4 regions of the Proteus sp. Marseille-Q3619 genome follow, and region 2 is predicted to be linked to each of the others. Evidence: predicted binding sites of a transcription regulator. Region 2 holds the regulator's gene; each other region holds the start of a gene.
What was found. Region 2 encodes Fur, which represses iron uptake genes when iron is present. Its sites were predicted from a motif close to ATAATAATGAGAACNACTATCAA; they were not measured.
Positions count from the first base shown of each region.

Region 1: feoA (ferrous iron transporter A) is a predicted target of Fur. The motif match lies at 2,148-2,170, and genes of this name have one in related genera.
Region 3: ACWPWK_RS01675 (siderophore-interacting protein) is a predicted target of Fur. The motif match lies at 6,572-6,594, and genes of this name have one in related genera.
Region 4: sufA (Fe-S cluster assembly scaffold SufA) is a predicted target of Fur. The motif match lies at 4,157-4,179, and genes of this name have one in related genera.

Region 1 is NZ_CBDIMP010000001.1:1,992,044-2,000,492, reverse strand. It holds gene feoB (Fe(2+) transporter permease subunit FeoB) at 1-1,754, opposite strand, end outside; gene feoA (ferrous iron transporter A) at 1,803-2,039, opposite strand; gene ACWPWK_RS09145 (DUF4026 domain-containing protein) at 2,451-3,890, opposite strand; gene yihI (Der GTPase-activating protein YihI) at 4,116-4,613, opposite strand; gene ACWPWK_RS09135 (glycosyltransferase family 39 protein) at 4,802-6,274, shown strand; gene ACWPWK_RS09130 (GNAT family N-acetyltransferase) at 6,277-6,825, shown strand; gene ACWPWK_RS09125 (monooxygenase) at 6,875-7,186, opposite strand; gene ACWPWK_RS09120 (NCS2 family permease) at 7,267-8,449, opposite strand, start outside.
Region 2 is NZ_CBDIMP010000001.1:3,332,048-3,340,496, reverse strand. It holds gene ybfF (esterase) at 18-800, shown strand; gene ybfE (LexA regulated protein) at 1,012-1,320, shown strand; gene fldA (flavodoxin FldA) at 1,594-2,121, shown strand; gene fur (ferric iron uptake transcriptional regulator) at 2,311-2,757, shown strand; gene ACWPWK_RS15365 (DUF817 domain-containing protein) at 2,886-3,725, opposite strand; gene chiP (chitoporin ChiP) at 4,269-5,663, opposite strand; gene glnS (glutamine--tRNA ligase) at 6,301-7,968, opposite strand; gene nagE (N-acetylglucosamine-specific PTS transporter subunit IIBC) at 8,166-8,449, opposite strand, start outside.
Region 3 is NZ_CBDIMP010000001.1:358,689-367,137, forward strand. It holds gene ACWPWK_RS01640 (LysE family translocator) at 1-437, shown strand, start outside; gene ACWPWK_RS01645 (HutD/Ves family protein) at 494-1,063, opposite strand; gene ACWPWK_RS01650 (aminotransferase-like domain-containing protein) at 1,178-2,593, opposite strand; gene ACWPWK_RS01655 (cytochrome ubiquinol oxidase subunit I) at 2,730-4,064, shown strand; gene cydB (cytochrome d ubiquinol oxidase subunit II) at 4,054-5,061, shown strand; gene ACWPWK_RS01665 (DUF2474 domain-containing protein) at 5,042-5,203, shown strand; gene ACWPWK_RS01670 (DUF805 domain-containing protein) at 5,876-6,259, shown strand; gene ACWPWK_RS01675 (siderophore-interacting protein) at 6,651-7,496, shown strand; gene ACWPWK_RS01680 (fimbrial biogenesis chaperone) at 7,585-8,277, opposite strand; gene ACWPWK_RS01685 (fimbrial protein) at 8,303-8,449, opposite strand, start outside.
Region 4 is NZ_CBDIMP010000001.1:3,944,637-3,953,085, reverse strand. It holds gene sufS (cysteine desulfurase SufS) at 1-138, opposite strand, end outside; gene sufD (Fe-S cluster assembly protein SufD) at 150-1,457, opposite strand; gene sufC (Fe-S cluster assembly ATPase SufC) at 1,432-2,178, opposite strand; gene sufB (Fe-S cluster assembly protein SufB) at 2,223-3,725, opposite strand; gene sufA (Fe-S cluster assembly scaffold SufA) at 3,743-4,111, opposite strand; gene ACWPWK_RS18480 (hypothetical protein) at 4,530-5,150, opposite strand; gene menI (1,4-dihydroxy-2-naphthoyl-CoA hydrolase) at 5,325-5,738, opposite strand; gene ydiJ (D-2-hydroxyglutarate dehydrogenase YdiJ) at 5,735-8,449, opposite strand, start outside.

The sequences.
Region 1 (8,449 bases), 1.3 Mb from region 2:
GCCATTGCACCAGTGACTAAACCAACCGTTGCTTGCCAGTTATCGTTGTGAACACCAATAGGTTGCAGTAATGGTGTGATCACTTTACTGACAGAAGCTAGCGCTGAATCATTGATGTTATCCGCAGGTTTACCTGAGAAGGTAAAGCTGTTTAGCGCACCAATAAACATACTGGCAATAATAATGACTTTACCTGCACGTACCACGAAGCCTTTTAGACGTTGCCATGTTTGCATCAGTAACGTTTTTAGGTGAGGAACGTGATAAACCGGCAGCTCCATCACGAAAGGTGAGGCTTCACCACGCATAATGGTGTGTTTTAGCAGTAAGCCTGTGAGGATAGCAACCACAATACCCAGAAGATAAAGTGAGAAAACAACACTTGCGCCATTTTTACCAAAGAAAGCAGCAGCAAACACAGCAAAAATAGCTAAACGCGCACCACAAGACATAAACGGTGCCATCAATACGGTGATCAGACGTTCTCTTGGTGCATCTAGTGTACGCGCACCCATAATGGAAGGTACGTTACAGCCAAAACCGACAATAAGTGGTACAAATGATTTACCAGGTAAACCCAGAGCCTGCATCAATCTATCCATCACAAAAGCAGCTCGCGCCATATAACCTGAATCTTCAAGAATAGATAAGAACAGGTACATCATCCCGATTTGTGGCACTAATGGCAGAACGGTATTGATACCACCACCGATACCTTGAGCAAGGAAAATGGTCAGCCATTCAGGGAAGTTAAAGGTTGCACCAATCCATTGAATACCATGGATAAAGATAGCTTCAGAGCCACCTTCAAAAGCAGGCTGTAAAGCACCACCAATGTTAATTGCTAGAACGAACATTAAATACATAACAAACAGGAAGATAGGAACACCTAACCAACGGTTTAATATCACTTTATCGATATTTTGCGTCAGAATATTCGGCTTAATGGCTTCCATATTAATCACGGTATGACAGATACGCTCAATATTTTGATAACGGGCATCTGCAATGACTAATTCAGGTTCATTGTTATGCTCGTCCTGAATGCGTTGACGGATCGTTTTGATATCTTCTGTCGTGATTTGGGCGCGTTGATGGGTATAGATATCCCCTTCTAAACACTGTAATGCCATCCAACGACGTTGCTGTAAATTAAACTCATCGTGATTAATTTTTTCAGCAAGTGCCTCGACTTCATTAAGTAACCATATCGGATAAGACGTCAGTAATTCTTGTGGTTTTTTCTTTTCAGCAGGGAAGGTATCAATGGCTTCTTTGAGCTTATCAATTCCCGATGCTTTGGTTGAAACCATTGGAATAACAGGGCAACCCAGTTGCTCTGAAAGTGCCTTGATATCAATTTGCATATCTTGGTGTTCTGCAATGTCGAGCATATTTAATGCCACGATGCACGGAATACCAAGCTCAAGTAGTTGCAATGTCAAATAGAGGTTACGCTCAAGATTTGATGCATCAACCACGTTAATCAGCATGTCTGCTTCATTACTTAAAATGAAATGGCAGGCAATTTGCTCATCAAGCGATGTCTGTTCTGAGATTGTCGTTAAAGAGTAAGTGCCGGGTAAATCGACGAGCTCAATTTTATGATTTGCAGTTGTGAAACGACCAACTTTGCGTTCGACCGTTACACCCGCCCAGTTACCCACACGCTGGCGAGAGCCTGTTAACTGATTAAAGAGTGTTGTTTTACCAGCATTGGGATTACCGATAAGGCCTATAGTGAGAGGAGTCATAATAGTGATGCCAATAGTTGTCTTGCCTGGTTGAATGAGAAATAACGATTATTTTTCGTTATGAACCACTTCGCTAAGATTAATGAGTGCGAGATCTTTTTTTCTCAAAATTAGGGATACTCGGTGCGTTTCTATTTGAATAGGATCACCCAGTGGTGCGATACGAATAACGTTAAACACAGCGCCAGGTAACATACCTAAAGATAATAATTTCTGTCTGTATGCAGGGCTAATCTGAGGTGAGTAGCTCAAGATTTTATAACTGTGATTTGGGATCAGAGACATGATTGTCCTTCCACGAATATTGATACAAAGAATAATGATACTGATAATTATTAATGTGTATGAGAATTAACATAATAATATTAAGGTTAATTATAATAAATATTTTTAATGCTAATGAGAATTATAATTATCCTTATTGGGTATAATTTAGCCTAGTCTATGCATATCTGCACTTGATTTAAATCAACCAGAGAAAAGATATTGAGATGAAAATAGACTGTTTACCTTATCTGTTACTAGACAAAAAACAGAATGTGAAGAGTTGAAATGTCAATGTAGCAATAAAATAACAATTAATTAATGATATTAACGGGTCACAATATGACAGCAGATTTTAAGGCGATTAGCATGGCGAGCTCTTCATCGTTTTTTAAATGAAAAGCTCGCGTTGTTATTGTAAATACCCGCTAATTAGTGAGTTTGCTGGTGGCTAAAAAGTTGGTAAATATTGTTCGGGGTATAACTATCGTCTTCGTATGAAACGACCCAATCAGTTATTAATGCGGTGTTGATAGGATAGATTTCACCTTCTTGCATATCCTCAACATAAAATGGCACGTTGAGTAATTTTGCATAAACGGTGTCTCCATCACGAGACTGTGGCACAAACCACATATGCTCTAGCTCTTCCTCTTCACCATAAGGAATGCCGAACTTGATCATAAACTGCCACGGGTTTTCAGTCTCTTCGGGTTTGTCTTTTCCTAATAATTTGGAGAGAAAACCACTTTTTTTCTCAACAGGCGGTTGATTGTAGTTATCAAACATAGAAACGAAGTATTCCCAGCGTCGCTTGGCTTTTTCAGACATCTCATAGGTTTCTTCATTGCTACGCAGTAGCATCATCGCTTGTTGCTCTTCATAACCTTTAAAGAAGGTTTCTAAAACAGGATTTTCTTCATTGGTTCTAAATAGCATAGAAGAAGGGTGTTGATGATATTCATCACGATCAGCCAAATCACCCAAGAAAACGCCATTTGGTGCGCCTTCAGTGTCATAACGCATCTCTTCTAAAGGTCTAAGGCTACCAAGAGGTGTTGATTGATTAATATGACGAATACCTTCTTCAAAAGGTAATGCGACAAGATACTCCAAACCTGATGATGTTTGACCACACAGCATCGGTTCACCAAATTCAATTTGGCGATGATTAATACTGTTGTTAACAAAGCAGCGGAAGAGATCAGGAATACCATAGTAAGATTCAAGCATACTTGGAATAACTAAATCGACTTCTGTTAAGCCGCAACGCGCTAATCCATGCGTATGGAACCAAAACATAGTTGGTGGATCATTTTCTGTGTCATAGACAGCATGAATAACATATAAGCTTTCTACTTCAGGATAGAGATCGGGCGTTTCTAATTGAAAGCGTATCCACTCAGGTGTTAATGCTTTACCTGCCGCTGATTCATCTAATGCTAAGACCATTTCAGGTGCGATGATATTAAGAAAATTCAGTTGATGGCGATAGCTTGCTAAAGGATGCAAAGTTTCAGTAAAAAGTGTTTCTAATAATAAGTCTTGAGTTGTCGAATTCGCATGCGCGAGTAGTTGTGGTGTAAGTTCATCAGTCGAATACATTGGACGTATTTCGTAATCTTTATCACGAGGGTAAAGACAGACAAAAAAATGTAACTCGTCATCACCATGTTGGCAGCGATAGAAAAAACCATCGTCAATATTTTCACTTAGATAATTTATCTCACCATCAGTGTAATCGGTCTGTTCTTCTAAGCGTTGTTCAATAAGCGCATAGTTTAGTGGCTGTGCAGGGAAGGCCACTATACGAGAGGGCACTTTTTCTCCTTGCCCGGCTGCGATATCTAAGTACTGCTGTCTGTTATCCATATTTTTTATCACTCGTATATTAAAGATAGAAAAATAGGATATCAGGGATAACAAGAGAGGAATAGATGGAGTTATCTGAGCTTGAGAGGGTTATTTAATCTATTGTTAATAATGAGTATTAATGAAAAGTAAAAGAGAGAGCGAGCTATAAAAAATAACGGATATCAATAAGTTATTGATATCCGTTAGATGTAAGGTAATCAAGGAAAATGATTAGCCTTTTGATTATTTACCTTTCAATAATTGCATGATGTCTTCAGTTTTTTCTTCATCGTCATCATCTTCAAACTCAATACCTAGCTCAACCATTAATTCATCAATGCGATCAAGGGTTTTCTCAGTATAAGCCTGCTCTTCTGCGTTGAGTTTTTCACCGTTTTCAAGACGAGACAGTAATTCATCTAAGCGTGCATCGTTTTCTAATAGGTCTAACTCTTGCTCAGGCGTTAAACGAACGGGCTCTACTTTAACTGGCGCAGGTTTTTTCTTCGCAACTTTTGGTGCATCGCCCACAATCAGAGGGATCGGTTTTTTGCTACCAATACGTGGATCTTTCGGCGCTGTATTGTTCGCTTGCTGTTTATTTTCCGCTTCCTGCTGACGGTTACCGGCAGGATTGCCACGGTGTTTCTTTTGACGTTTACGTTCACGTCCTTCCGCGTTCAGCTCTTCACGCGATTTCTTACGTGCTTTAGCTGCGGGCTTTCTTTTAATCATATTCATAATGGTAACTCGATAGTGATCTTCTTGGTTGCGCAATCTATCAGAAACAAAATTTCAATAAAAGCGCAAATTTAAGACAATTTAATTTTTGCTCACGTACAATGTGCGGTTCATTTCACTATACTTTACTGTGTTGTGACGTCAATTAACGACTAAATTAAATTAATTAACTTAAATTTCTATTTATTATGACATTATCATCTGCACAATTACGTAAACCAGTATATTGGTGGGTTATTGGTTATGCGACTCTTTGGATCTTAGTGAGTTATCTCTTTGACCCTACTGTGCCTTATGATGCCGTTGAGGCTGTCAATTGGGGCACTAACGGAGGGTGGGGCTCCCCCAAAAATCCTTGGTTTGTGGGTTTTATAATGACACCCGCTATTTACGGCGGTATCGATTTTAGCTTTTATTGGTATTTTATCCACTTTATTGTCATTGCTGTTGGGCTACTAGGCGTTTGGAACTTAGCCTACAAGTTGACACAAAATACTAACCTAGCTTGGTTTGCTATGTTGGCGCTTAATTTATCTGGCGTTATCAACTTTGATATTATCCCTTATAACGATAACTATATTCTAGTTGGTTGTTGGGCATGGGCGTTCTATTTTTTCCTTTGTGCGATTAATGATAATCAAAAGTATTGGATTGGTTTCGCTATCGCTATGGGAATTGCCACAATGGGGAAGTATTCATCATTAGCTTTTATTGGTTCTGTGTTTTTATCAAGCCTTTTTGTACCTAAAGTCCGAGCAAGCTATTGTTCTCCTTATTTCTATTTAGCATTAGCTATTTGGTTTGCTTTTGTTATTCCGAATTTTATTTGGTTATGGCAAACCGACTTTGCAGCGTTTAAGTGGGTCGATTCACAAATTGAAAACCGTTTTAATTTACGTACAACGCGCGCGGCGCTGACCGTTTTTTATCCTGTGGTTTTAATGTGGGGAATTTTACGTTTTTATGGTGGACGTGTAAGTTGGTCTGCTTCTAAAGATAGCCAATTACTCAATTTTATTTTTCTGTTTCCATTAACGATTATTTTTATCTGGTTTAGTTTTCATGAAGGGGGGCGTATCAGCGAGTGGTTACAACCCTTTATGTCGATTGCGACTGCACTTTTTGTGGGCTCAATTAGTGTAATGCCTAAACGTTCATTACGTGGCGCACTGTATGGTTTAGGTGTTTTTGGTATGTTGGTTGTTTCTGGTTATACAGTCGTTCAAGCCGCTAATGTACGTAATGCAGGACAAAAATTTATTGGTGTAAAAACCTTTGTGCAAGATGTTGAACAAGCTTGGCATCAACATTATCACACGCCACTTGCGTATGTGGGAGGTGAATATATGCATGAATGGGTAACTTTTTATGGTAAAGATAGACCATTATCTTCACAGCCTTGGGTGTTAGAAGAGAATGTGCAACCTCCTAACATTTATAATCGGCATATTACACTTCAACAATTAGAAGAAAAAGGTGTCGTATTGGTAAGTGAAGTTGGTTATTACTGTGAAAAAGCACATTTTGATGAAGGATTAAAGCACTGGCCGAGTTTAAAAATAGCCGATACTCAAGAGATAATGTTCCGTGCTGAACCAGATGCCATTACTGAGCCAGTTTGTATTGCTTTTGTGGCTCCAAAAACACATAAGGAAAAGTAGAGATGCGTTACGCTGATATTCGGGTCGAAACAGAAAGATTGATATTGCGTCCCTTTGAAATGGGGGATGCTGAAGATTGGTTTAAGATCATGAGTTCACCTGAAGTGACGCGCTACTGGAGCCATCTCCCTTGGCAATCACGGCAAGAAGCACAGGAAGATATTATTCAAGATATCACTCATATGGAAAGAAAAGAGTATCTGCGCTTAGCGGTAATTGATAAGGCAACACATACATTAATGGGAATGTGTGTTTTCTTTAACCATTATCCTAATTCACGACGTGGCGAAATAGGGTATTGCCTTGATACAATTTATCAAGGAAAAGGCATGATGAAAGAAGCTATGGTGGCGTTTATTGAGTATCTCTATACACATCTATCTGTTCGCCGTTTAGAAGCGGATATCCACCCAGATAATAAAGCATCAGCTGCGTTGTTAGCGAAATTAGGTTTTGAACAAGAAGGGTATCTTAAACAGCGTTGGATTGTGGGGGATGAAGTGTCTGATTCTGCTATTTTTGGGTTGTTATTGCCCACCAAAGTAGAGTAATTGCAGAAAATAGATAGGCACAAGTGAGATATAACACTTGTGCTTGTCGCTACTTAGCCAAAAAAGAGGCTTGATTTTTTAAGCTTAACGCCTGATTTACTGAAAAAATATCACCACGTACTTCTGGAATACCAAAAGATTTTAATCGAGCACTGTGTTTATCTAAATAAGCTTGAGCGTTTTCTTTTGAATCAAAAAGATAAATACCTCCCGCTTTTTGTGTTTCTTTATTTTCAGTCCAAATCTTCCAAATAAAGCCAGGCTCTTGGTTGATTGATGCAGATAATACATCCATGGCTTGTGTCATTTCATCACCGAAAGGGCCATGATACGGGAAATCTACTTGTAGAAGCACGTGCATAATCACCTCTTTTCTTATAAAAAACGGCACTTTATTGGTGCCGTTTTGTCTGTATCATAATGATCTTAATTTATTGAATATTAGAATAAATTATTCAAATCAATAACATGAGTATCAATTAGTAATATTTTTAAAATAAACAGCAGTGAAACAATCACAACACACAGGTTAATTTCTTTCCAGCGGAATGTACCCACTTTCATTACACAATAGGCAATAAAACCAAGTGCGATACCTTCGGTGATTGAGAAGCTAAATGGCATCATTACCGCAGTGATAAACGCGGGCACTGATTCTGTTAAGTCATCCCATTTCACGCGCGTTAAACTTGATGTCATTAATACACCAACATAAATTAATGCGCCAGCTGTTGCGTAACTTGGCACCATGCCTGCAAGTGGTGATAGGAAGATAGCGAGTAGGAAAAGAATACCAACAACAACTGCGGTTAAGCCTGTACGACCACCAACAGAAACCCCTGAAGTGCTTTCGATAAAGGCAGTGACAGAAGATGTACCCATTGCAGAGCCTGCAACAGAACTTAAGCTATCGACATATAACGCTTGTTTCATTCGTGGAAACTTGCCTTTGTCATCGGTTAAACCAGCTTTATCTGTTACACCAATTAATGTGCCTGATGAGTCAAATAAGTTAACCAACATAAAGGCAAAAATAACACCAGAAAGACCAATATCTAACGCGCCGACAATATCCACTTTACCAACAACAGTGGTGATAGAAGGCGGCATAGCAAAGATACCTTGATATTGAACATCCCCTAAGAGAAGACCAATAACAGTGGTGATAACAATTGAGATAAGAATTGCGGCGTGAATATTACGCGCGGCAAGAATGGCGATAATAAAAAAGCCTAAGGCACCTAATAACACGTTATGAGAGGCAAAGTTACCAATAGTGACGATGGTGTCATTATTCGGAATAATAATACCGGAGTTTTTTAGTCCCATCATGGCGATAAACAGTCCGATACCGCTCGTAATACCAACACGTAAACTCAATGGGATATGGGCAATTATCCAATAACGAATACGAAAAAGAGTCAGTAAAAATAGTCCTACTGCACCCCAGAAAATCGCACCCATCGCGACTTCCCATGAATAACCCATTGCGCCAACAACGACAAAGGCAAAGAAGGCGTTTAGACCCATTGCAGGGGCAACCGCAATAGGTAAATTTGCAACGAGTCCCATTAAAATACTGCCGAAAGCTGCAATTAAGCAGGTCGTCACGAAGACGGCTTTG
Region 2 (8,449 bases):
TCATCTTGGTCATTAATATGAAACTCAATACATTACTAAATTATCAATTACACCAACCTGAAACGACACCTGTATCTAATTTACCTATCGTCTTGATCCATGGCCTCTTTGGTGATCTCAATAATTTAGGTGTTTTAGGTCGTGCACTTCGTCAAGATAATACCGTGATACAAATTGATGTGCGTAACCATGGACACTCTCCTCATAGCGAAAGTATGAATTATCAAGATATGGCGCAAGATGTGCTCGCATTGCTTGACAGTTTAACTATCTCAAAAGCCATTATTATTGGGCACTCAATGGGAGGCAAAATTGCGATGGCGATGACAGCATTAGCTCCCGAACGTATTGCAAATATTGTTGTGATTGATATGTCACCCGTTACTTATAACGTTCGCCGCCATGACAAAATTTTTGCAGCGCTTGAAGCCGTAACAGAAGCTAAAGTCACACGTCGTCAAGATGCTGTGGAAATCATGCGTCCTTTTATTAAAGAGGAAGGTGTGATCCAATTTTTACTCAAATCATTCAAAAATGGTGAGTGGCTATTTAATTTACCTGCAATAAAAAATGCTTATTCAGATATTATTGGCTGGCAAGAGGTGCCTGCTTGGCATCATCCTGTATTATTTATTCGTGGCGGTTTATCACCTTACATTTTAGATGAGTATCGTGAAAACATCGCTCGTCAATTTCCGCTCGCGACCGCCTTTGTTGTCGCAAATACAGGGCATTGGGTACATTCAGAAAAGCCAGATACCGTTATTAAGACTATTCGTCGTTTTTTAGAGAAAGCTTAGTTAATAAACTTAACAGCTTAAAATAACGTCACTGAAAAATGATAATTTAGTAGAATGTATAATTATTGTGCTTAAAAATAGCGTCTGTTGATAAAAAGACCAAATCACAATAAGTTAAACTCAGGAAGCAGTGGCGAGACATCACTATGTGGGGTATTATTGGGCGTTTCGCAATTGAGTCATTGGTATACGCCCTTTCACAGCAAAATTTATGGCAAAAGAACAAACTGATCGCACCACACTGGATTTGTTCGCAGATGAACGCAGACCTGGGCGACCTAAAACAAACCCGCTTTCTCGGGATGAACAGCTTAGAATTAATAAACGCAATCAATTAAGACGTGACAGAGTTAATGGTTTACGTCGAGTTGAGTTAAAATTAAATGAAGATGCTGTAAATGCTCTCAATGAGTTGGCGACAGAAAGAAACGTCAGTCGTAGTGAACTTATTGAAGAAATATTACTAGAGCAATTGGCGCAAAATAACGCCTTAAAAATGCATCAAAACAAGAATAGTTAGCAGATAAACCACACAAATTCGACAGAATTAGCCTGCTATTTTCGTCAAAATACGTTTTTAGTTTTCTATTATGAAAACACAATGCTTATCTTTCACTAGTAATTGTTCAAACACAGACAAATATACTCTAAATATTTTGAAGTGTAGCTAGGTGACAAGTGAATGAATCACTAGAAACATACAAGAAGTATGTGACTTGTGGAAATATACGTAGTCAATAACGCTACAATTTGAAATATAACGAATTTAGAATAAAAGAGGTTATCTCACTTTATGGCAATCATAGGAATATTCTTCGGCAGTGATACTGGCAACACTGAAAATATTGCCAAAATGCTTCAAGAAAGACTGGGCGCTGATAATGCCGAAGTTCATGATATTGCAAAATCCAGTCAAGAAGACATCGAAGCGTTCGATATTCTGTTACTAGGTATTCCTACTTGGTATTATGGTGAAGCACAATGTGATTGGGATGATTTTTTCCCAACACTAGAAGATATTGATTTCAATGGTAAGCTTGTTGCACTATTTGGTTGTGGTGACCAAGAAGACTATGCAGAATATTTCTGTGATGCAATGGGTACTATCCGCGATATTATTGAACCTCGTGGTGCAGTTATCGTAGGACATTGGCCAACCGAAGGTTATCATTTCGAAGCCTCTAAAGGGCTTGCAGATGATAATCATTTTATCGGTCTTGCGATTGATGAAGATCGTCAACCAGAATTAACCGAAGAGCGTGTTGACGCTTGGGTTGCTCAAATCAAAGAAGAAATGAGCCTAGACGAAATTTTGGGATAATATAAATACTCAATATTGAGAATGATAATTATTCAATGGTGTGCTAAGATAGTGTGATAGGTGGGGTGTTTATTTTTAAATATCATGCCTATAATCAATGAGGTTATTTATTCACCCGAGTATTAATGAATAAAGCCCATTTGTGAGCACAAAAATTAAATTCACCATTAGCAACAGGATTAAATCCGCATGACCGACAATAATAAAGCGTTAAAAAATGCTGGGTTAAAAGTTACACTTCCTCGCTTAAAGATCTTGGAAGTGCTCCAGGATCCTGAGTGCCATCATGTCAGTGCTGAAGATCTCTACAAAAAACTTATCGATATCGGTGAAGAGATTGGTCTGGCAACAGTGTATCGCGTCTTAAACCAATTTGATGATGCTGGTATTGTTACCCGACATAATTTTGAAGGTGGTAAATCAGTATTTGAATTAACTCAACAACACCATCATGACCATTTAATTTGTCTTGATTGTGGCAAAGTTATTGAGTTTACAGACGATGCAATTGAATTACGCCAAAGAAATATCGCTGAACGTCATGGTATCAAACTTTCCAATCATAGCCTTTATTTATATGGCCATTGTGCTGAAGGTAATTGTAAAGAAGATAGCCACGCACATGATGAGAAATAATTCATTCTGGATAATCTCTCAGTAAAAAAAAGGAACTGTGAACAGTTCCTTTTTTATTGGCTCCCGCTATGAACCTCAATATTATCGTGTAATGACGTCACCTTAAAGATAACATAAGCTATATCAATTCACTTCGTCACACTAATACTGTGTTTGATATGTTTTAAATGCACCACTATCGTAAAAGTAACAATAACTAACAGTGACCAAGAGCCCCACTTCCCTGCATGCACGGCAGACCAAGCACCAATTTGGTTTGGATATTGCCAAACACCGAAGAACGTACCAAAATTCTCAGCAAGCCAAATAAAGAAACCAATCAGAATAAAAGCAAGTAATAAGGGCATTTTTCGCTCTGTATCATAAGGCGTAAAATAAACCACACTACGAGCATAAAGACCTAAAATAAAGGCCGTTAAATACCAACGATAATCACCAATAAAATGATGAGAAAAGAAATTAATATAAATCGCAAGTGCAACCAATGTTGCCAGCCAATAAGGTGGATAATGTTCAATTCGTACCTTTAAAAAACGCCATGCTTGAATTAAATAACTCCCCACAGCCGAATACATAAAGCCTGTAAATAATGGGACTTCCCACAATTTCGTGTAAGCAAAATCAGGGTATTTCCATGAACCAATTGCCGCTGATGTTTTAAATAACTCCATCACAAAACCAACAATGTGGAAAAAACAAATCGCTTTTAATTCATCCCATGTTTCTAACTTTCCCCACACCATCCATAATTGAAAAGCGATAGCGAGAATAAGAAGCACATCATAACGAGGTATACCAAAAACACCGTTGCTTGGTGTTGCAAATAAAATAAAAAAGAAAAATCCTGCAAATAAACAAGAACGTGCCTCTTTCACACCAAAAAAGAGAAATTCAACAACAAATCGTTTTATACCTTTAAAGGGCTTCAATGGTGGTTCTAATAAAAAATCATCCAATCGCTTTAACATGTTTCTTCCTGAAAACTCGCATTATCGAACAGCCTTCAATGCAGAATAATAAATAAGGTGAGATAAAATGAATGGCAAGAAATTTGCCATAGAATAAAAAAACGTACAAGGATGAAAAGGACGAAAAAGAAAGGAATGAAAAAATAAAGGTATTTACCCCCACTACGATACCCACTCTGACTGCCTTTACTTAGGGTAAATACCTTACGCAAATTCTGCGAAATAACTGAAGCACAGGAGATAAACATAACCCACTCACATTTATCTCAGACGACATGACATGACGACTTTACTTCATTACTTTTACTACATTACTTTTACTACATACTGCGATTTTAAAACGACTCTTTACTTCGACTCTTCTACTTCTTACTACTGCAGCTGACAACTTCACTTTATTAACGAGGCTTATTTGTAAGGTTCTTCTTAATTAATGCATCTCTATCTTTCTACTACTTATTTTTACTTATCGTAATCGTATTTAGCTTTTTTAGTTTTATTCAGGATAAAGTGCAATTAATACACTTTATCCTTATGCTGATATTAGAAAATAGTGAATGGCATTATCACGTTAAACTTAACGTCTTTTTCATCTTGGAAGATATTACCAAAACCACCGTCATAACTTGGAATATCGGAGTGGTTATCGTAACGGGTATAATGAAGCTTAAAGAGAGTACCTTTAGCGCGACCTTCTTGAACCGTATACATAATATCCGCATTCCATGCACTTTCTCTGATACGCTGACCTTGGTCATAAACGGCTTTACCACTTGGTTTCGCATCCCATGCGTAAATATATGAAGTACCGACAGCCCAACCTGACAGATCCCAGTTTTTCAGATCATACATAACGCCAGCATAAAGTGCTTTTTCTCCATTGGCGTTAAAGTCAGAACGACCATCCCACCAAACATCAAGACGACCGTTAGAGGTTGCCCAGCCTGGAGTCATACGTTGTAAGAAATAACCTTGATTACCTTCAGCTTTAACCCACGTTCCTTCTACTTTGAAGTCAAATACATTGTAGGTATAACCAAAAGTCAGTGCTTGTAACCATGCCAACCCATCATAAACGTCATTAACACCACCGCCGGTAACTTTATCTTTAGCACCGTAGAATTGGTAAGACGTTCTTAATGCATTGTCAGCAATTGGAAAATCATAAGAAACTTTGCCAAAATACTGATCGATATAACCATCGGCCTGACCAAATGCAGCTTCTAACACTAGGCTGTTTTTAAAATCATATTTGGCGCCAAAAGAGTGAAGATAGCTGATATTAGTTTCTAGATCAGCTTTACGGAAGTTATACATATTCCGATACCATGGTGCTTTATATTCATCCGTCCACATATATGAGAAAGATAATTCACCGCTTTTATCGAAATCGAAAACTGCACCCGCTTCAGCACCGCGATAAGTCCCCGGTAAGAAGCTCCAATGTGGACGCAATAAGCTTTGGCCTTTAGGTTGAATATATCCACCTTGAGCCCAGAAATTGCCTAATTTGAATTTCGCAGCCGCTTTATAAACACTCATGCCACTGCGATCGCCAGTCCATTTTTCATCCCAGCGACTTTTTGCATCACTAAAACCGATTTCATTAGGTGCAGCTGGGCCACTGTTATTCAATTCAGCTGCGCCAAAAGCAGCTAAATCAATACCAATAAAATCACCAAGGTAGCCTGATGAGAAATCTAAATTAGCGTTGAAAGTAGAATGGTGTAAGTTAGCTTTGTATTTGCCGTAATCAGGGCTATTTGGTGTTAACTCTTTTCTATCACGGTCACGTTGCCAATAAAAAAGACCGCCTGTTAAGGTTGAGTCGTCAATAAACCCTTCAGCATGAGACATTTTTGCAGGTAGTGCAGTTACAAGCAATGCGCCCATAACGGCAAGTGCCACCCTGCCTGGTTTAGCATGTTGCATAACCATAGCATTGTTTCCTCTTTGACTTTGACTAAAAAAGAAATAAGCACAATGCCTATTTCCAAATATAAAACCCCAAGTGGGGAAAAAACCTAAATTAGGTTAGAAACAGCATATTTTTCGCGACGCGAATTATCAACCTAAAAAAAAGAATTTTTATCAAAATATGACAAAGGACACATAACCAAATGATCGTTTCATTTTCTTACTTTTATAATTATTGACTAAAAGTAATCATAATTAGTTGATTTAAATGTATTTTATAAAACAATCTTTAAATGATATGAAATTTCGTTTTTATAGAAAGGAATAATAAGCAGTACTTATAAATGATCTTTTTTAACAGTGTGAAATAGGCGGTATTAATCACACTTTTCTTATTACAGTTTTATTTAGCGTGATGGTATGAAAAAACAAAAGAATAAAGTGATAGTGAATAAACTATTTCAAATGAAATAAATGAAAAGTTATCACCTAAAAAAGAAAAAACGAAAGACTAATCAAATTAAGAATAGTAAATGTTTAATATCAATAGATGAAAAATCATCCAAACTAAGATGTAAAACAGATAAAAAAATGCTCGATAAATAATTACCGAGCATTTTATTCATTAAAGTACTAATGTGTCTTAAAATGCGTCAAATTAACCTTGCTGAGAAATCTTCGCCCAAGTGTCTCGTAAGCCCACAGTACGGTTAAACACAAGTTTATCCGCTGTTGAAAGCTTATCAGCACAGAAGTAGCCTTCACGCTCAAATTGATACGCTTTTTCGATAGCAGCATCTTTTAAGCTACGTTCAACAAAACCTTCACGAATAACTAATGATTCAGGGTTAATTGTTGATAAGAAATCATCTTCTGCTGCTGGGTTTGGTACGCTAAATAGACGGTCATAAAGACGGATTTCAGCAGGAATAGCATGTGGAATGCTTACCCAGTGAATAACGCCTTTTACTTTACGCCCATCAGCAGGATCTTTATTTAGAGTCGCTGCATCATAAGTACAGTAAATGGTCGTAATTTCGCCTTGATCGTCTTTTTCGACACGTTCTGCTTTAATCACATAAGCATTACGTAGACGCACTTCCTTACCTAGCACCAGACGTTTATATTGACGGTTTGCTTCTTCTTTGAAGTCTGCGCGATCAATATAGATCTCACGGCTAAATGGTACTTCACGCGTACCCATTTCTGGTTTGTTTGGGTGATTTGGTGCAACAAGAATTTCTTCACCTTCTGGCATATTTTCAATCACTAAACGAACTGGATCGATAACCGCCATTGCGCGTGGTGCATTTTCGTTTAAGTCATCACGAATACAAGATTCCAAAGCTGCCATTTCGACGTTGTTTTCTTGTTTCGTCACACCAATACGTAGGCAGAATTCACGAATAGATTCTGCGGTATAACCACGACGACGTAAGCCTGAAATCGTTGGCATACGAGGATCATCCCAACCATTCACAATGTTTTCTGTCACAAGCTGATTCAGCTTACGTTTTGACATCACTGTATATTCAAGGTTAAGGCGTGAGAATTCATATTGACGAGGATGACAAGGGATAGTGATATTATCCAGCACCCAATCATATAAACGGCGGTTATCTTGGAATTCTAAAGTACATAAAGAATGTGTGATATTTTCCAGTGCATCAGAGATACAGTGGGTAAAATCATACATTGGATAAATGCACCATTTATTTCCAGTTTGGTGGTGTTCAGCAAATTTAATACGATAAAGAACAGGATCACGCATAACAATAAAAGGTGATGCCATATCAATTTTCGCACGTAAACACGCTTTACCTTCTTCAAAGCCACCCGCACGCATTTTTTCAAACAGCGCTAAGTTTTCTTCTACGCTACGTGAGCGATAAGGGCTGTTTTTACCTGGCTCTTTTAATGTACCGCGGTATTCACGAATTTCTTCAGCACTTAACTCATCAACATAAGCTAAGCCTTTATTAATCAGCTCAATCGCATATTGATAAAGTTGATCAAAATAATCTGAGGAGTAATGAATGCTACCTTCCCATTGGAAACCTAACCACTGAACATCTTTTTGAATTGAGTTGATGTACTCAATATCTTCTTTTACTGGATTGGTATCATCAAAACGTAGATTACATTTTCCCTGATAATCTTTAGCAATACCAAAATTCAGGCAAATTGATTTCGCATGGCCGATATGAAGATAGCCATTAGGTTCAGGTGGGAAACGCGTTTGAACGCTATCATGTTTCCCGGTAGCCAGATCTTCGTCAATAATTTGACGAATAAAGTTCGTTGGGCGGGCATCTGCCTCATTCATGGTCATTTTTTCCTCAAAGCAAAACGCATAATTAACCCACTATAATCCAATAAGCAGGTTTCATAAATACCTTAGCTAAATACACCCCTGAGATATTTATCAAAATAGAGATAAAAAAACGGGAAGTTCGAAAGACTCCCCGTTTTATCGTCTTATTTAACCATCTCTTTATAGAGGATTAAATATCTATATAGAATTTATTTTAACACTTTGTAGATAACCGTTTTATTTCCGACCACAACACCGGCAACTTGTTCAGTAATCTTATCAAAATCATCGATATTGCTGACAATAACAGGGCTTATCATCGATTTGGCATTAGCGTTCAGATATTCAAGATCTAATTCTAAGATAGGTTGACCAACTTTAACGTCTGCACCTTCTTCAACTAAACGCTTGAAGCCTTTACCACCTAATGCAACGGTATCAATTCCCATATGCACAATGATTTCCACACCATTGTCAGTCTCAATACAAAATG
Region 3 (8,449 bases), 3.0 Mb from region 2:
TAGGGCTTGCCGCCTTAGTGTCAGCATCACCCATTTTATTTCATTTACTCAAATGGGTTGGTGTGTTTTATATCAGTTATCTTGCAGTCAAAATGTTGATATCCGCCTGCAAAAAAGGTCAATTAGCCCTCGATGCCTCAAAAACCTCACACTTATTTCGTAAAGGTTTTTTAACCAGTTTTCTTAATCCTAAAGGGCTATTAGTTTATCTCGCTATTTTACCAAACTTTATTGATAATCATAATGATATCGCAACACAATCATTGCTGTTATCTGGGATATTTATCACGACTTGCTTAATTATTTATGGTTTGCTCGGCACATTTTTTGCCTATATTGGCTTAAAAGGCGGTTTAAGTGAAAAACGTCGCCGCTATAACGATGGCATTGCGGGTGGATTACTCACATTAGCGGCAATTAATCTGGCTTTAAATTAGCCTTAATCCTAAGCACTATTTATTATTCTAATCAGAATTTGACCACAAGAATGCCTCTATTTAAGTGGTCGAATATCTGCCCATAATAATTGACAATTCGCGGTTAACGGTCTTATTTCACCTTCTCGAATATCAGGTAACCACCAAGCCCCCTGTCCTTTTGATATACTCTGACAAGTAGCGCCAATTAACGTCCATTCACCTTGGGTGACATAAATTAATCCTGCATGAGAACTAGGTAAAATAAGCGGTTGTGTTATTAAGGTCGTCTCTGCTTTCCAACATGTCCGACGCACCATAATATTTAGACATTTTACGCTGCCTTTAATAAGTTCAGATTTAACAGGAATATCACCTGAAAAATCAAAAGGCTGATAAAAGTCAGTAACGGAATGATTAAGAAAACCAGGGCTATTTAAATTGATGCCATTACCTTCTAATAGCACTATTTGCCGTTCAATGTCAGGAAACTGTCCTAATGAGCTATTCTCTTCGATAGAGGTTAAACACGCTCGCCATGAAAAATCATTATTAACTGGCCAGCACACAATTTCTTGCGTTGTGCCTTTTTGATTATTCCATGATATAAACGGTAACTCTTGTTGATCAAAACAACGTAGCTTCATTGTATCCTCCTTCAATATCTGGCTATCAGTCTGATAATGAGGTTAAGGATCAATCATTGGAGATTACCGTCAATAAATCAATAGTTAACTTTTAAAAATGTGCGCTGACGTCAGCTATTTACGTCGTAATTTTCTGCACCCTTCTCCAATAATTTCCATTCCTTTTTCAGTACGACTATTCCATTGAAAAGAAGAGTTTAAGCGAAATGCATGATTAAATTGAGAGCTGGTGGAAAACATTGAACCTGGCGCAATACTGACACCTCTCTCTAATGCAAAATGATAGAGTTTATTCGCATCAAATGTTGATTCAAATTCTAACCAGAGAAAATATCCTCCTGATGGAATATTCACTTTTACATCTTCTGATAAATGCGTTTGTATCGCTTGTAACATACGATAACGCCTTTGTTCTAATAATAATCTTAATCGGCGAAGATGCGTATCATAGCCACCTTGTGACAAATAATCGGCAATAGCTTGTTGTGTTGGCATACTCGCAGATACTGTACTCATCATTTGCAACTGCTGTATTTTTGTTGCATGTTTTCCAGCTGCAACCCAACCCACACGAAATCCCGGTGCAAGGCATTTAGAAAAAGAAGCGCAATGTAAAACGCTATTTGTTTTATCAAAACCTTTTACTGGCATAGGTGCTTTCTGGCTGTTATAGAGTTCGCCATAGACATCGTCTTCGATTAGCGTTATCTGTTTCTTCGCTAATATATCCACCAGCTTTATTTTATTTTCATCAGGAATTGTTCCACCTAATGGATTTTGACAATGACTCATCAACCAACAGGCTTTAATATCGTATTGCTCAACCACTTTTTCGAGTTCATCTAAACAAATTCCTGTTACTGGGTCTGTTCTAATGGCAATCGCTTTTAATCGTAAACGCTCAATGGCTTGTAATGCACCATAAAATGCAGGTGATTCAATCACGACCCAGTCACCCGGTTCGGTAACGGCTTGCAAACTAAAACTGAGTGATTCCATTGCACCAGCAGTAATCACAATTTCATCTGGAGAGACATGAATTCCTTGTAATGCATAGCGTTGTGCAATGTTACGGCGTAACTTTTCATTTCCCGGTGGTAGATTGATCACTGAACTCTGAGGCGCTAAATGCCTTGCAGCAGAAGCCAATGCGCTACTTAATTTAGGCTGAATAAATAGGCTGGGATCGGGGAAAGCGGAACCAAAAGGAATAATTTCAGGATCTTTACATGCTTGAAGTACATTGAAAATAGAGGTGCTAATTTCAACATTTTCACTCATGTGTAGCCCTTTGCTAGCGGTTACTTGACCGAAACGGTTATTACGATGTGCAACGTAATAACCTGATTGTGGCCGCGCTGTTATCCATCCTTGGCTTTCTAATAACTGGTACGATTGTAAAACAGTCATTAAACTTAAACCTGATTGTTTCACCGTATCCCGCAATGAAGGTAAACGGTCGCCAGATTGCCAGATATTATCTTCAATTTGTTGGCGTATTTGCGATGCAAGCTGTTCATATCGAGTCATATAAAACTGTTTACCTCAAAACTGTTATAGTCATTTTTAAACTTATTGTCACTATTATAGCTTACTGTCATATGGTCTACTAATCCACACGTTTTACCTGCAATTTACATTTTTATATCAATAAAACGAGGTTTTTATGCTTGGGTTAAGTGCCTTTGATTTGGCGCGTATCCAGTTTGCGTTCACAGTTTCTTTCCATATTATCTTTCCTGCAATTACTATCGGACTGGCTAGCTTTTTAGCCGTATTGGAAGGTTTATGGTTAAAAACTCGCAATAAGGATTATTTAGCGCTATTCCATTTTTGGTCAAAAATATTCGCTGTCAACTTTGCTATGGGCGTTGTCTCTGGTTTGGTTATGGCCTATCAATTTGGAACCAACTGGAGCTTTTTCTCTGATTTTGCTGGCTCAATTACAGGCCCTCTACTCACTTATGAAGTACTTACCGCATTCTTTTTAGAAGCCGGTTTCTTAGGTGTGATGCTGTTTGGCTGGAATAAAGTAGGCGAAAAACTTCACTTTTTCGCAACCTGTATGGTGGCATTAGGTACATTAATGTCTACGTTTTGGATCTTGGCTTCAAATAGCTGGATGCAAACACCGCAAGGATTTGAAATTATAAATAACCAAGTCGTTCCCGTAGATTGGGTAGCCGTTATTTTTAACCCATCATTCCCTTATCGCCTTGCTCATATGGGTGTTGCCGCTTTCCTCGCTTCTGCCTTCTTTATTGCTGCATCTGCTTCATGGCATCTGCTCAAAGGTCATAAGACATCTGCAATGAAAAAGATGCTTTCAATGTCTTTATGGATGATCTTAATTTTAGCACCAATTCAAGCACTCATTGGCGATGTCCATGGTTTAAATACCTTAAAACATCAACCCGCTAAAATTGCCGCAATTGAAGGTCACTGGGAAAATGAACCAGGAGAAGCAACACCGTTAATTCTCTTCGGCGTGCCTGATATGGATGCTGAAGAAACAAAATATAAGATAGAAATTCCTTATCTTGGCAGCATGATCTTAACTCACAGCTTAGAAAAACAAATTCCAGCATTAAAAGAGTTTCCTAAAGAAGACCGACCGAACTCACTTATCGTTTTCTGGTCTTTCCGCGTTATGGTTGGTCTGGGTATGTTAATGATTTTAGTGGGTGTATGGGGAACTTGGCTGCGATATAAAAAGAAACTTTATGAATCTAAAGCTTTCTTACGCTTAACTTTTTTAATGGCACCTTCAGGTCTTATCGCTATTCTTGCCGGTTGGTTTACAACAGAAGTAGGACGTCAACCTTGGGTTGTTTATGGCATACAACGAACACAAGATGCCGTATCTGCACATGGTGAAATGCATATGAGTATAAGCCTGCTGATCTTCTTAGTTGTTTATGGCTCTGTATTCGGTGTTGGATATGCCTATATGTTAAAACTGATCCGTAAAGGTACACCGGAGGTTCATCATGGGAATTGATTTACCAGTTATTTGGTTCATCATTATCGTATTTAGTACTTTAATGTATATCGTAATGGATGGTTTCGATCTTGGTATCGGTATGCTTTATCCATTTATTAAAAGTGACCAAGATCGTGACTTAATGATGAATACTGTTGCCCCTGTATGGGATGGTAACGAAACATGGTTAGTCCTAGGTGGAGCTTCATTATTTGGTGCCTTCCCATTAGCTTACTCGGTTATTCTTGATGCCTTGGCAATGCCTTTAACCTTAATGCTTGTCGCATTAATTTTCCGTGGTGTCGCTTTTGAATTTCGTTTTAAAGCAGATGACAGTCATAAAGGCTTTTGGGATAAAGCATTTATCTTTGGCTCTATCTTAGCCACCTTTATGCAAGGTGTTGTCGTGGGTAGCGTTGTTCAAGGTTTGCCGGTTGTTAATCGCACCTTTGCGGGTAGCTATTTTGACTGGTTATCCCCTTTTGCACTCTTTTGTGGATTTGGATTAGTTATCGCCTATTCATTATTAGGATGTGGCTGGCTGATTATGAAAACCGAAGGTCATTTACAACAGAGTCTATATAAGGTCGCTAAACCTCTCACACTCATTATGCTTGCAGTCATTGCAGCCGTCAGTGCATGGACACCATTAGCGCAACCTGCAATTGCTGAACGTTGGTTCACATTACCAAATCTGTTCTTCTTTTTACCTGTTCCTCTTTTAGTGTTGTACAGCACTTGGTTAATTTTACGCTCAGTGAAAAAACAAGGACATTACCTTCCTTTCTTTGGTGCGCTAGCTTTAATTTTCTTAGGCTTTGCAGGATTAGGGATAAGCATTTGGCCTAACATTATTCCACCTGCAATTAGTTTTGTAGAAGCATCTGCACCACCAGAAAGTCAAGGATTTATGCTAGTTGGCGCATTGTTTATTATTCCAATTATTCTCGTTTACACATTCTGGAGTTATTACGTTTTCAGAGGAAAAACAAATTATGAAGAAGGTTATCACTGATCCACAAATACAAAGTAAACCCTCATTATTAAAAAAATGGGGATGGTTGATTACAATTTGGTTTTGTAGTGTTTTAGCCTTATTTGCTGTGTCTTCCCTCTTCCGTTTTTTAATGACGTTAGCCGGAATGAAAGTCAAGTAAAGGCAAAGTACATACAGCAATATAATTAACTAGCGCCGAATACGGTAAGCTATAAAATAGAAATGAAGTAAATAAAGAGCTGAAGTTATCTTCAGCTCTTTTATCTTTATTTAAGATCGTGGGTTACCGTTTAATGTCATTAAAACTTAACCTATTCTTATTAGATTGCTCTTTTAACAGCTAATTTCATATAAATAATTTTTTTATAAAAGAAAATACAAAAACAAATATTTTTATTCTTCCATGATTAACTAAATTTAAATCAAACTCCTTGATAAAATCATTTTAAATACATCATTTTTGATTAACAATAAGAGATAAAATCTTTTTTATGCATGTATTACGATAAATAAAAATATAAATAATCCTATAAAAAGCCTTCTTCTCTAGAAATAAGATAGAATGAATGTTGAATTAGGCTTCCAAAGTAATTATGATATCGCCGCCTAGAGGATCCATATCTGTATTATTCTATAGAGACACGCTAAATGTGTCATTCAGGTATGCTCATATGATTAACTCAAGAATTAAATCCACACCCTATTAAAAGTGTGGATATGGATAATGTCTGTTCAAAATACATATTTTGATAATTTAGATTTATCTTAATTGCTAAGAAAGATCTCTTACACTAGGCTTACGTATTGTTGCTACTAAATTAAGGATGAAGTCATGAATTGGTATTTGGAAGTCATTAAAAATAATTACGCTAACTTTTCAGGCCGTGCTCGCAGAAAAGAATATTGGATGTTTACTCTAGTAAATACCATTATTATTGCTGTTCTATACGCTATTTTAATTTCATCAGTAGATATGAATACAGGTGAAATGAGTTCACTGGGTTCAATTGCAGGCATTATTATAGGTATTTATTCTTTAGCTATCATCGTGCCTAGCCTTGCAGTGACTATTCGTCGTTTCCACGATCAAGATAAATCAGGTTGGATGTTCTTACTTGCATTTATTCCTGCTGTTGGTGGATTAATTGTTTTTGTCTTTATGTGCCTTGAAGGTACTAAAGGTGACAACAGATTTGGTCCAGATCCAAAAGCTTAATCTAGTACTGAATTAATATGACAATACAGTGAGTATACCTTTATTAAGTTTACTCACTGTATTAATTGATTTTCCTACCTTTGTTACAACCATCTGAAAATATTCCTTCGTTAAAAAAAGAACACCAATTCACCTCCCTCCGTATTGTAATTTAGTATTTTTATTTATCTCTGACTTTTTAATTAATGCCTTAGAGTTATTACATTAAGCTTATTGCATTGATTTTTAAGTTTTTTTCTTTATTGTTAATTTGAACCTAATCACTAGACATAAGTAAAAAACACGCATTCCTTTACTAAATCAACGTTAATTTTGATAATGACTATCATTATTAATTGAAAATGATAATATCTACGCCAATAAAACAATTAAATGAGTCAGGTAAAAAAACGTGAGTAACAAAAAAACACCTCAAGAAAAGAGTATTTATAAACCAGCACCTCCTCGCCTAGTTCAAGTAAAGCGCATTACTGATGTTACACCGGGAATGCGTTGTATCACCTTTACGAGTGATGATTTAGATACTTACCCAACAGATACTGCGGGGGCACATTTAAAAATATTCTTACCTTTAGAAGGCCAAGTTAAACCAACAGTCCCAGGGTTTTCTGAAAAAGGCCCTAAATGGCCTGAAGGCGAACCAAGATCGATTGTACGTACTTATAGTGTTCGCGCTATTCGCCCTGAACAAAAAGAGTTAGATATTGAATTTGCAGTACATAACGATGCAGGCCCTGCTATTCATTTTGCGCTAAATGCTAAGCAAGGCGACTATATTGGGATCACTAATCCAGGTGGCCCTGAGCCTTTATTAGCACCAGCGTCACATTACTATATGGCAGCAGATCCAAGTTCATTACCTGCTTTAATGGCTTTAATTGAAGCCATGCAGCCTAATGTTGAAGGGAAAGTCGTTATACGAGTAGAAGACGAAACGCATCGCCAAGAAATTAAACGTCCTAGTGGCTTAGAGATAATCTGGTTAATTGGTTCTGTTGAAGAACAAACTCAAAACTTAATTAATGAATTTATGTCTTGGGAATTACCTGCTGAAAATGTGGCATTTTGGATTGCAGGTGAAGACAAAATTATTCGTGCATTAAGACGCCATATTCGTCGTGATAATGGTTACGATCGTAGCTTGATTTATGCCGTTCCTTATTGGCGTTTTGGTTATGACGAAGAAGGCTATCACGCTGAACGTCACCATGTTATGGATAACGAAGACGTAAGCTAAGCGATAAATTAAAGACTAAGCGTTGGCTGTACAGGCTGCATATTAACTCCCTTAATAATATGCAGCCTTTCTTATTATTCAAATATAATTAATGTATATTCTTCTTATCTTGTTGATAATTTCCATCATCATCTATATAGATAACAGTAATTACTTGGTTCATATCAGCTTGCTTTTGATATTGAATGTGCTGCTTTGCAAAAGGAGCAACCATAATGGCATTTGTTAAAAGCTCTTCTTTATCATCAAAATAAATCTTTGAAATTGTAAAGTAATAAGCTGTAGGATTATTTATTTCTAAATATTCGCCATTATGAGTTATCCCTATTTTTTTAAAAACGTCCTCGGTGGTTAACTTAAGTTGTGCTGGACGATAAAAAAGTTTAATTCGTGTTTGCAATGCTAATTGTAATGTACTGAGGTTTTCTTTATTTTCTGGTTTAGGTGCAATATCTAATACATTTAAATAAAAAATAGATTCTCTATCTTTGGGTAACCGGTTTTCTAATTGTTGTATTTTTAATTGTAATCCACCATTTGCAGTTATTTTTGCCATAGGTGGAATAACAATAAAAGGTGCTGTTGTCGTTTCTGGTGTGGACGCAATATTCCCTTCATCTACCCAACTCTGTATTAATGTCGGCTGTTCACTTCGATTAAAAACTTGCAACGATATTATCGATTTATTGGTAGAAAGTATTAAACGAGTGCGCTCAAGTACCACACTTGCATGAGTAAAATGTGTTATCAACGTGAATAATAGAATTAAAACACCTTTCATTTTCGCTTCCATTTTTTATGGCTTATTAATCGTAAGACATTACAAGTGTTGCCGCACTTGTCATTTTTCCTTGAGTTACTGAATTAATATTATAAGGATAATAATAAGCGCCCATATTTATCGAAAATGCAGAGGATATGGTGCCACCTTGATTAACACTAAAAATACTAGT
Region 4 (8,449 bases), 610 kb from region 2:
AAATTGTTTTTCATGTTCAATGACGCAAGCCGGTTTTTGAGCACTTGCGGCACTGTCGAGATAAACCAGAGGTTTTCCTTTCACTTGCTGTGAAAGAATTGGAAAATCATCTCGCGCTTTTTCAATGGAGTGCGTCATAATGCCCTATTTTATACCTCTAATAAGCGCTGATTAATTCTGTCTAATACATGCGCCTTGATCACACTATTTTCTAGCGATTCAGTTAATTCAGCCGCAAATGCATGGATGATCATTTTACGGGCGTTACTTAAAGAAATACCGCGTGAACGCAAATAAAATAGTTGCTCATCATCAATTCGCCCCACAGTGGCTCCATGACTACATTTCACATCATCAGCATAGATTTCAAGCTGTGGTTTAGTATCGATTTGCGCTTTCTCACCCAGCAACAGATTATTATTAGTCATTTGACCATCTGTTTTTAAGGCTTGAGGTGTCACCGTGATCATACCGTTAAATACAGCTTTCCCCGCATCCATCGCAATACTTTTATGCAGTTGACGACTCTGGCAATTTTTCTCACTATGAACCAGCCATGTACGGGTGTCCGCTATTTCGCCTGCTTTAGGTAATACAACGCTATTCATTGAAAGCTCTGTATTTTCACCTTTTAGTGCCGAACTCGTGTGATGACGACTAAGTTTAGCGCCTAATAAGAAAGCATAACTATTGACACGAGCATCACGACCTATTGTCAGATCGTTATGAGCAAAATGCTGACTTACGCCATTCTCAAAACTTAATTTGATATGGTTAAAAAAGGCATTATCACCAATCGCTGCGGTTAATCTTGCCCCTGTAAAATGACGGTTTTCGTTGTCACTGCTAATATAGTGCTCTACCACTTGCATCTGAGTATTTGCACCAACATCAAGGTGAAAACGATAATTTGCACTATTTACCTCTGCGCTTTGATCACCTTGAGTAATATTGAGGATATAAAGTGGTTTATCCGCAATAACACCCGTTTTCAGGGTAATCAACAAAGGATGTGGCGCTAAGCTTTCAACTAAATGCAGGAAAATTTCACCATTTACCGCTTTAGGTAATTCACTTTGATTATCAAGTAACGTCACTTGATAAGGACCAAAATCTTTACTGCTTTCTGTCGGTGAGAATGAGCCATTCACCATTACAATACGATAGCAATCAAAAGATAAAGCTTGTTTAGCTATTAAGCTTTGCACATCAAAAGGCGGCAATTGTTGATAACTTTGGCTTAACGTTTCTTCTAATGGCGTATAGTGCCAATCTTCATGACGATAAGCGGGAAAGCCTATTTTTTCAACTTGTAACCAGTGATTACGTGCATTCAGATTTTCGTCACCTTTACGTTGATGATATAACGTTGAAAACGTTTTTAATGCTTGTTGATTACGCAGTTCAACTTGGCGCTGTTTTTCACGCTTTTCATTGAGGGTCAATAAGCCAGCCATAACCTTGTTCCTCCAATTTTTGCGCCAATGAAAAATCACCAGATTTAATGATTTTTCCCTGATAAAGCACATGTACAAAATCAGGTTTAATATAGTCAAGAATGCGTTGGTAATGTGTTACAACAATAAAAGCACGTTTACCATCACGTAAGCTATTAACACCATTAGAAACGATTTTTAATGCGTCGATATCAAGTCCTGAGTCTGTTTCATCTAAAATACATAATTCAGGCTCTAACGCAGCCATTTGCAAAATATCGTTACGTTTTTTTTCACCACCAGAAAATCCCACGTTAACTGAGCGTGTTAACAAATCTTGTGGCATATCTAGCAATTTAATTTTATCTTCAATAAAATCTTCAAAATCAAAGCGATCTAATGGCTCTTGACCACGATATTCTCTCACTGCATTTACAGAAGATTGTAAGAAAAATTGATTGCTGACACCGGGTATTTCAACAGGATATTGAAATGCCATAAAGATGCCTTCACCTGCGCGATCTTCTGGTTCTAATTCCAATAAATCTTTATTTTTAAAGGTGATTGAACCTTCATCGACTTCATATTCATCACGACCAGCAAGTGTTGCTGATAAGGTACTTTTACCCGAGCCATTTGGCCCCATAATCGCGTGAACTTCACCTGCACGAACCTGCAAATCTAATCCTTTTAGGATCTCGTTGCCTTCAACACTGACATGTAAATTTTTAATCTCTAACATAATATATGCCTTCGGTATCTTTATACTCAGAATTTGGTTAATAGTTAACCGACGCTATGTTCTAAGCTGATTGCTAATAATTTTTGTGCTTCCACAGCAAATTCCAGCGGTAATTCTGAGAACACATCTTTACAAAACCCGTTTACAATCATTGAGATTGCATCATCTTCGCTTAATCCACGCTGACGACAATAGAACAACTGATCCTCACCAATACGTGACGTTGTCGCTTCGTGTTCAAGCTGTGCTGAGTTGTTCATTACTTCAACATAAGGGAAAGTATGCGCACCGCACTGCGTACCAATTAACATGGAATCACATTGGGTAAAGTTACGGGCATTTTGCGCACTAGGGAGTACTTTTACGAGTCCACGGTAACTGTTTTGGCTTTTACCTGCAGAAATACCTTTAGAGATAATGGTTGATTTGGTATTTTTGCCGATATGGATCATCTTAGTGCCCGTATCTGCTTGTTGATTGCCATTGGTTAAGGCAACAGAGAAAAATTCAGCGCTTGAATTATCCCCTTTTAAAATCACACTTGGATATTTCCATGTGATCGCAGAACCGGTTTCTGATTGCGTCCATGACATTTTGGCGTTTTCGCCTTCGCAAATAGCACGTTTAGTCACAAAATTAAGAATGCCGCCTTCACTATCGCCACCAGAGAACCAGTTTTGCACAGTAGAGTATTTTACTTCGGCATCTTTATGGATAATAACTTCAACCACAGCGGCATGAAGCTGATAGCTATCACGAACAGGTGCTGAACAACCTTCGATATAACTGACGTAACTACCTTCATCAGCAACCAAAATAGTTCGTTCAAATTGACCTGTTTGAGCCGCATTAATACGAAAATAAGTCGATAATTCCATTGGGCAACGAACCCCTTTTGGAATATAGACAAAAGTACCATCAGATGCGACCGCAGCGTTTAATGCAGCAAAGTAGTTATCATGGCTTGATACAACGGTGCCTAAATATTGGCGCACTAAATCAGGATATTCTTGAATAGCTTCGCTAAATGAACAGAAAATAATGCCATGTTCAGCAAGCTCTTCACGATATGTTGTTGAAACGGAAACAGAATCAAAAATAGCATCAACAGCAACGGCTTGCCCTTCTCTTACAGGTACACCGAGTTGGTTAAAAGCATCTTCAACTTCTTTGGTTAAATAATCTTGCGTGGCTTGTTTATCACTCATAACAGCTTCATTCGAGCCACCAGCACAACTGCCATTAGCACAACATGAACTACAAGATGGCGCTGAATAATAGCTATAATCTTGATAATTAAGCGATGGATAATCTGCTTTTAGCCAATGAGGCTCTTCCATTTCTAACCAATGGCGATAAGCATCTAAACGAAATTCCAGCATCCACTCTGGTTCGTTTCTTTTTGCCGATATTGCACGTACAACCGCTTCGTTTAATCCTTTTTCTAAGGTATCGGTTGAGATATCGGTATAAAAACCTTCTTTATAGTGGTGATCGCTTAGCCATCCCTGAACTTCATCACCAATTTCAACATTGCTCTGAGACATAATCTGACTTCACTATGTTATACCCCGAAGCTCTCACCACATCCGCAGACGTTTTGAGCTTTAGGATTATTAAATTTAAACATTTGATTAAGTCCTTCACGAACATAATCAACAACCAACCCATCGATAAATGGCATTGCTTTTAATGAGACAAAGAGTTTTGCTCCATTATGTTCATAAACAAGATCATCATCATTTGGGGCAGTAGCGAGTTCAATAACATAACCATACCCTGTACAACCAGAGGGTTTAATACTTAAGGAAAGCCCTTGTTTTTCTGGGTTTTTCTCAACTAAATGGCAGATATGCTTTGCTGCATTATCCGTTAATACAATGCCTTGCCAAGCTGTGTCATTAAGAGAAAAAGTTTCAACGTTGTTTGTCATTTCTGACCTCATTTCGAAAGGAGATTGATATCTTTCCTGACACTAATGGTAATGATAACCCTTATCACTTCAACCATGTCTTTTGAAAGGATATTCTATAAATGTGTATTTTTTGTTCTATTTTTGGGGTTACCTTGTTAACAATTAATGTTAACGCAATGTAATATAACACTTTTCTGCTCTTTCATTACAAAAAATAAAACTTTTAATTTTTCTTATATTTCGCACAATACGCACATAAGTTGCAATACAAATACACTTTATATGTTATCACTGAAATTTAGAGAAAAAAGCATAAAAATGTATTTTTACATTACAGCCTATTAGCTCTGTTTACATTCACTTTTATGCTTATTATGAAGGATAAGATAGCACCACTTATGCGATGACCTCTTATTGGATTGTGTGCTCTTTGAACTTATTTACTGATAGTGATGGTTTGAATATATTTGTTTGTACATTCAAGGATTTGACTGTTTTTTTGTTTGTTCGATTGGCTATTGAAGTTGCTAATCAATTGTAGTTGCCATACTCGGTTCGTTTTAAGATCAGCCGCTAAAACACCTTCATAGCTCACATTCTCTTTTGCGTATTTCCCTTCAAAAAAGACATGTCGGCTTTCCACATTTGGGATAGTTAATGGTTTTATCAATGTGGATATTTCATTCATACCATCTATTACCGCAATATTATCAACTATGCCTTGTGCTCCCGCATCCACATCGTAACTCATTGCATCAATCATTTTAAAATAAACCAGACGAACTTCTGTCAAATCACAAATAGGCTCTGATTTATAAACCATCATTTCTGTTGTGACGTCCTGAATATTATCTGGTAATGATTTAAAATAATTTTCAGTATCTTCTCTGCTCATTGTAAATGAAGTGGGATAAGCCATATTAAAGCCAGAAACAGTTTGTACTGGAATATTACTTATATCATTACTCGTTTCAGAGGTAGAATTATTATCGCATCCGCTGATAAATAAACCTGCAATTAATAATACTGTAGTGTTGAATTTATAAATAGTTAACATTATTGATCGTCTTATCTTTTATTATGAAGATAATGATTATCATTAAAAATAAAATCTAAATAAAGAAATAATTCTATTTTCTCTCTCTATTTTTATTCTTTTTGACATTATCTATAAACATAAAAAAACGCACAAAGCGAGTATTTCACTTTGTGCATATGTCTTTTTTATTCTTTAAGAAATAACAGATGTTGTTAATCTAGAAATACACACTTGACGACCTTCATCATCAAATATTTCTATTGACCAAACTTGGTGTGAGCGCCCTAAATGAATAGGTTTGCATACACCTCTTACCTTACCGTCTCTAGCAGAACGAATGTGGTTAGCGTTAATTTCTAAACCCACAATTTTCTGTTCGCCTTCAGTACAAAGATAACCCGCAACAGAGCCCAATGTTTCAGCTAAAACAACAGAAGCACCACCATGCAAAAGCCCCAAAGGCTGCTTAGTACGATGATCAACCGGCATTGTTCCTTCAAGATAATCATCACCAAGGCAGGTCAATTCAATACCTAGATGACTCATCATATTATTTTGCCCAATATGATTAAGATGCTCAAGTGTCGTTTCACGTTTCCATATCATGGCATAATCTCCAAAAGTGCCTGTAGTGGGTGTTTTAGCTCAATATTATCAATACGTTTCACTTGACTACGACAAGAGTAACCGGTGCTTAAACAACGCATTGTTGGTAACGTTTTTAATGCATTACCCCATGAGAGTTGATAAATGCCCAACGAGTTTTCATAATTATTTAGTTCATGTCCATAAGTACCTGCCATTCCACAACATCCAGTGCTCACAAATTCGAGTTGCTGCCCATAACGTTGGAAAATAACCTGCCACTGTTTCATACTTTGTGGTAGTGCCGTCACTTCTGTACAGTGCCCAAAAAGATACCATTTTTCAGCATCATCGCGAACTGCTATTGGCTCAGATACCAATTTACTTAGCCATTCATGAACAAGTTGAACATTAAAATCCCCACGTTTATCACCCAGTATTTCACGATATTCATCACGATAACAAAGCACTAATGCAGGATCGACTCCCACCATAGGGATACCTAATTTTGCAACACGATTAAGCATGGTTGAGGTTTTTTGCGCCGTTTTACTAAATTGCTGTAAAAAACCTTTAATATGCTGTGCTTTACCGTTAGGTGAGAATGGCAATAAAACAGGCTTAAATCCAATTTTTTCAATCAGTTTGATAAAATCAGCGACGACTTTCGCATCGTAATAACTGGTGAAAGGATCTTGAACCACCAGCACATGATGACTACGTTGCTTTTCAGATAACCGCTCTAAGTCTTCTAACGTCATATCTAACGCTTTATGCCCAGCCAATTGCTGTTTTAATGTCGGTGATGACAATAAAGGTAAATCGACCATACCAATAGCGTGTTTACTTAACGATTGCACCAACGGTTGTTTCATAAAAAAGTTAAAGAATCCCGGTGCTTTTGCCATAATCGGCGTAGTTAACTCAACATTAGCGACAATATGATCTTTTAACGGACGTAAATAGCGCTGGTGATAAAGCTCAGTAAACTTAGAACGAAACGATGGCACATCAATTTTAATCGGACATTGCGTTGAACAAGCTTTACAAGCCAAACAACCGTTCATTGCTGCTTTAACTTCATGAGAAAAGTCATATTCGCCACGTTTGGCTTTCCAAGTATTACGTGTTTTCTCAATTAAACCTCTTAAGCTAGGTTTATTATTTTCAAGGCTAGATTCAAGTTGTTTTGGGCTAACGCCTTGCTCTGTTAATAAGCGTAGCCACTCTCTTACAAGTGCAGCTCGTCCTTTGGGTGAATGGATGCGTTGTCCGCTGATTTTCATTGAAGGACACATGGGGCTTTTGGCATCAAAGTTAAAGCAAAGTCCATTACCATTACAATCTAATGCACCTTTGAAATCTTGACGCACAGATAAAGGAATTGTGCGATCAAAAGTACCTCGTTTGATAGTATCAACCTGCTTCATAGGTTCATCGACCTCTAATGGAGGGCATATTTTCCCAGGATTCAGTCTATTTCGAGGATCGAACACCGTTTTGATTTGACGCAGTTCATGATAGAGCGTTTCACCGAAAAATTCGGGGCTGTATTGCGCTCTAAAGCCTTTTCCATGTTCACCCCAGAGTAACCCACCATATTTGGCTGTTAACATGACAATGTCATCTGAGATGGATTTCATCAATAATTCTTGTTGTGGATCACACATATCAAGCGCAGGTCTTACGTGCAATACGCCTGCGTCAACATGTCCAAACATGCCATAATTGAGCTGATGGCTATCAAGTAATGCTCTAAATTCTGTAATATAATCAGCAAGATGCTCTGGTGGCACACAGGTATCTTCTACAAAAGGAATTGGCTTTGCTTGCCCTTTTGCATTACCTAATAAACCAACCGCTTTTTTACGCATGGCATAAATACGGTTTATATCTGCCAGATCTTCACAGACTTGATAACCGATAACACCACCCTGACCTTCTTTCATTAATAAATCTAAGCGTTGGCATAATGATGCGACTTGTGAAGCGATAAGATTTTCATCATCACCCGCAAATTCAACAATATTAAGGCCTTGCATATCTTTATCAGGGATATCAGTGATCAACTCTTTAACGGAGTGCCACACAATATCTTCACGAGCGAGATTTAATACTTTGGAATCAACAGTTTCAACAGAAAGTGCATTCGCTTTAACTAAGAAAGGTGCATTACGTAATGCTGAGTCAAAAGAATCGTATTTTACATTGACTAGACTGCGCTGTTTAGGAATTGGCGTGATATCCAGCGTTGCCTCAGTAATAAACGCAAGTGTTCCTTCTGAGCCTGTTAAAATTCGTGTTAAATCAAATCTTTTCATGTCATCACTAAAGACATGACGTAAATCATACCCAGTTAAAAAGCGATTTAATTTAGGAAATTTTTCAAGAATAAGCTTTCGCTGCTCTTTGCAACGAGATAAAACGGTACGATAAACTTTACCGATTGCAGAGCTCTCTTGGGCAATATTTTCTGCTAACGCGGTATCCATAGCCCGCGTTTCAAGCAGTTCACCACCTAATAAAACCGCTCTAACACCGAGAACGTGATCAGAGGTTTTACCATAAACCATTGAACCTTGCCCTGATGCATCAGTATTTATCATTCCGCCTAATGTGGCGCGGTTACTGGTAGATAGCTCAGGTGCAAAAAAGAAGCCATACGGTTTTAAAAAGAGGTTTAATTCATCTTTAATGACACCAGCTTCCACTTTTACCCAACGTTCTTCTGG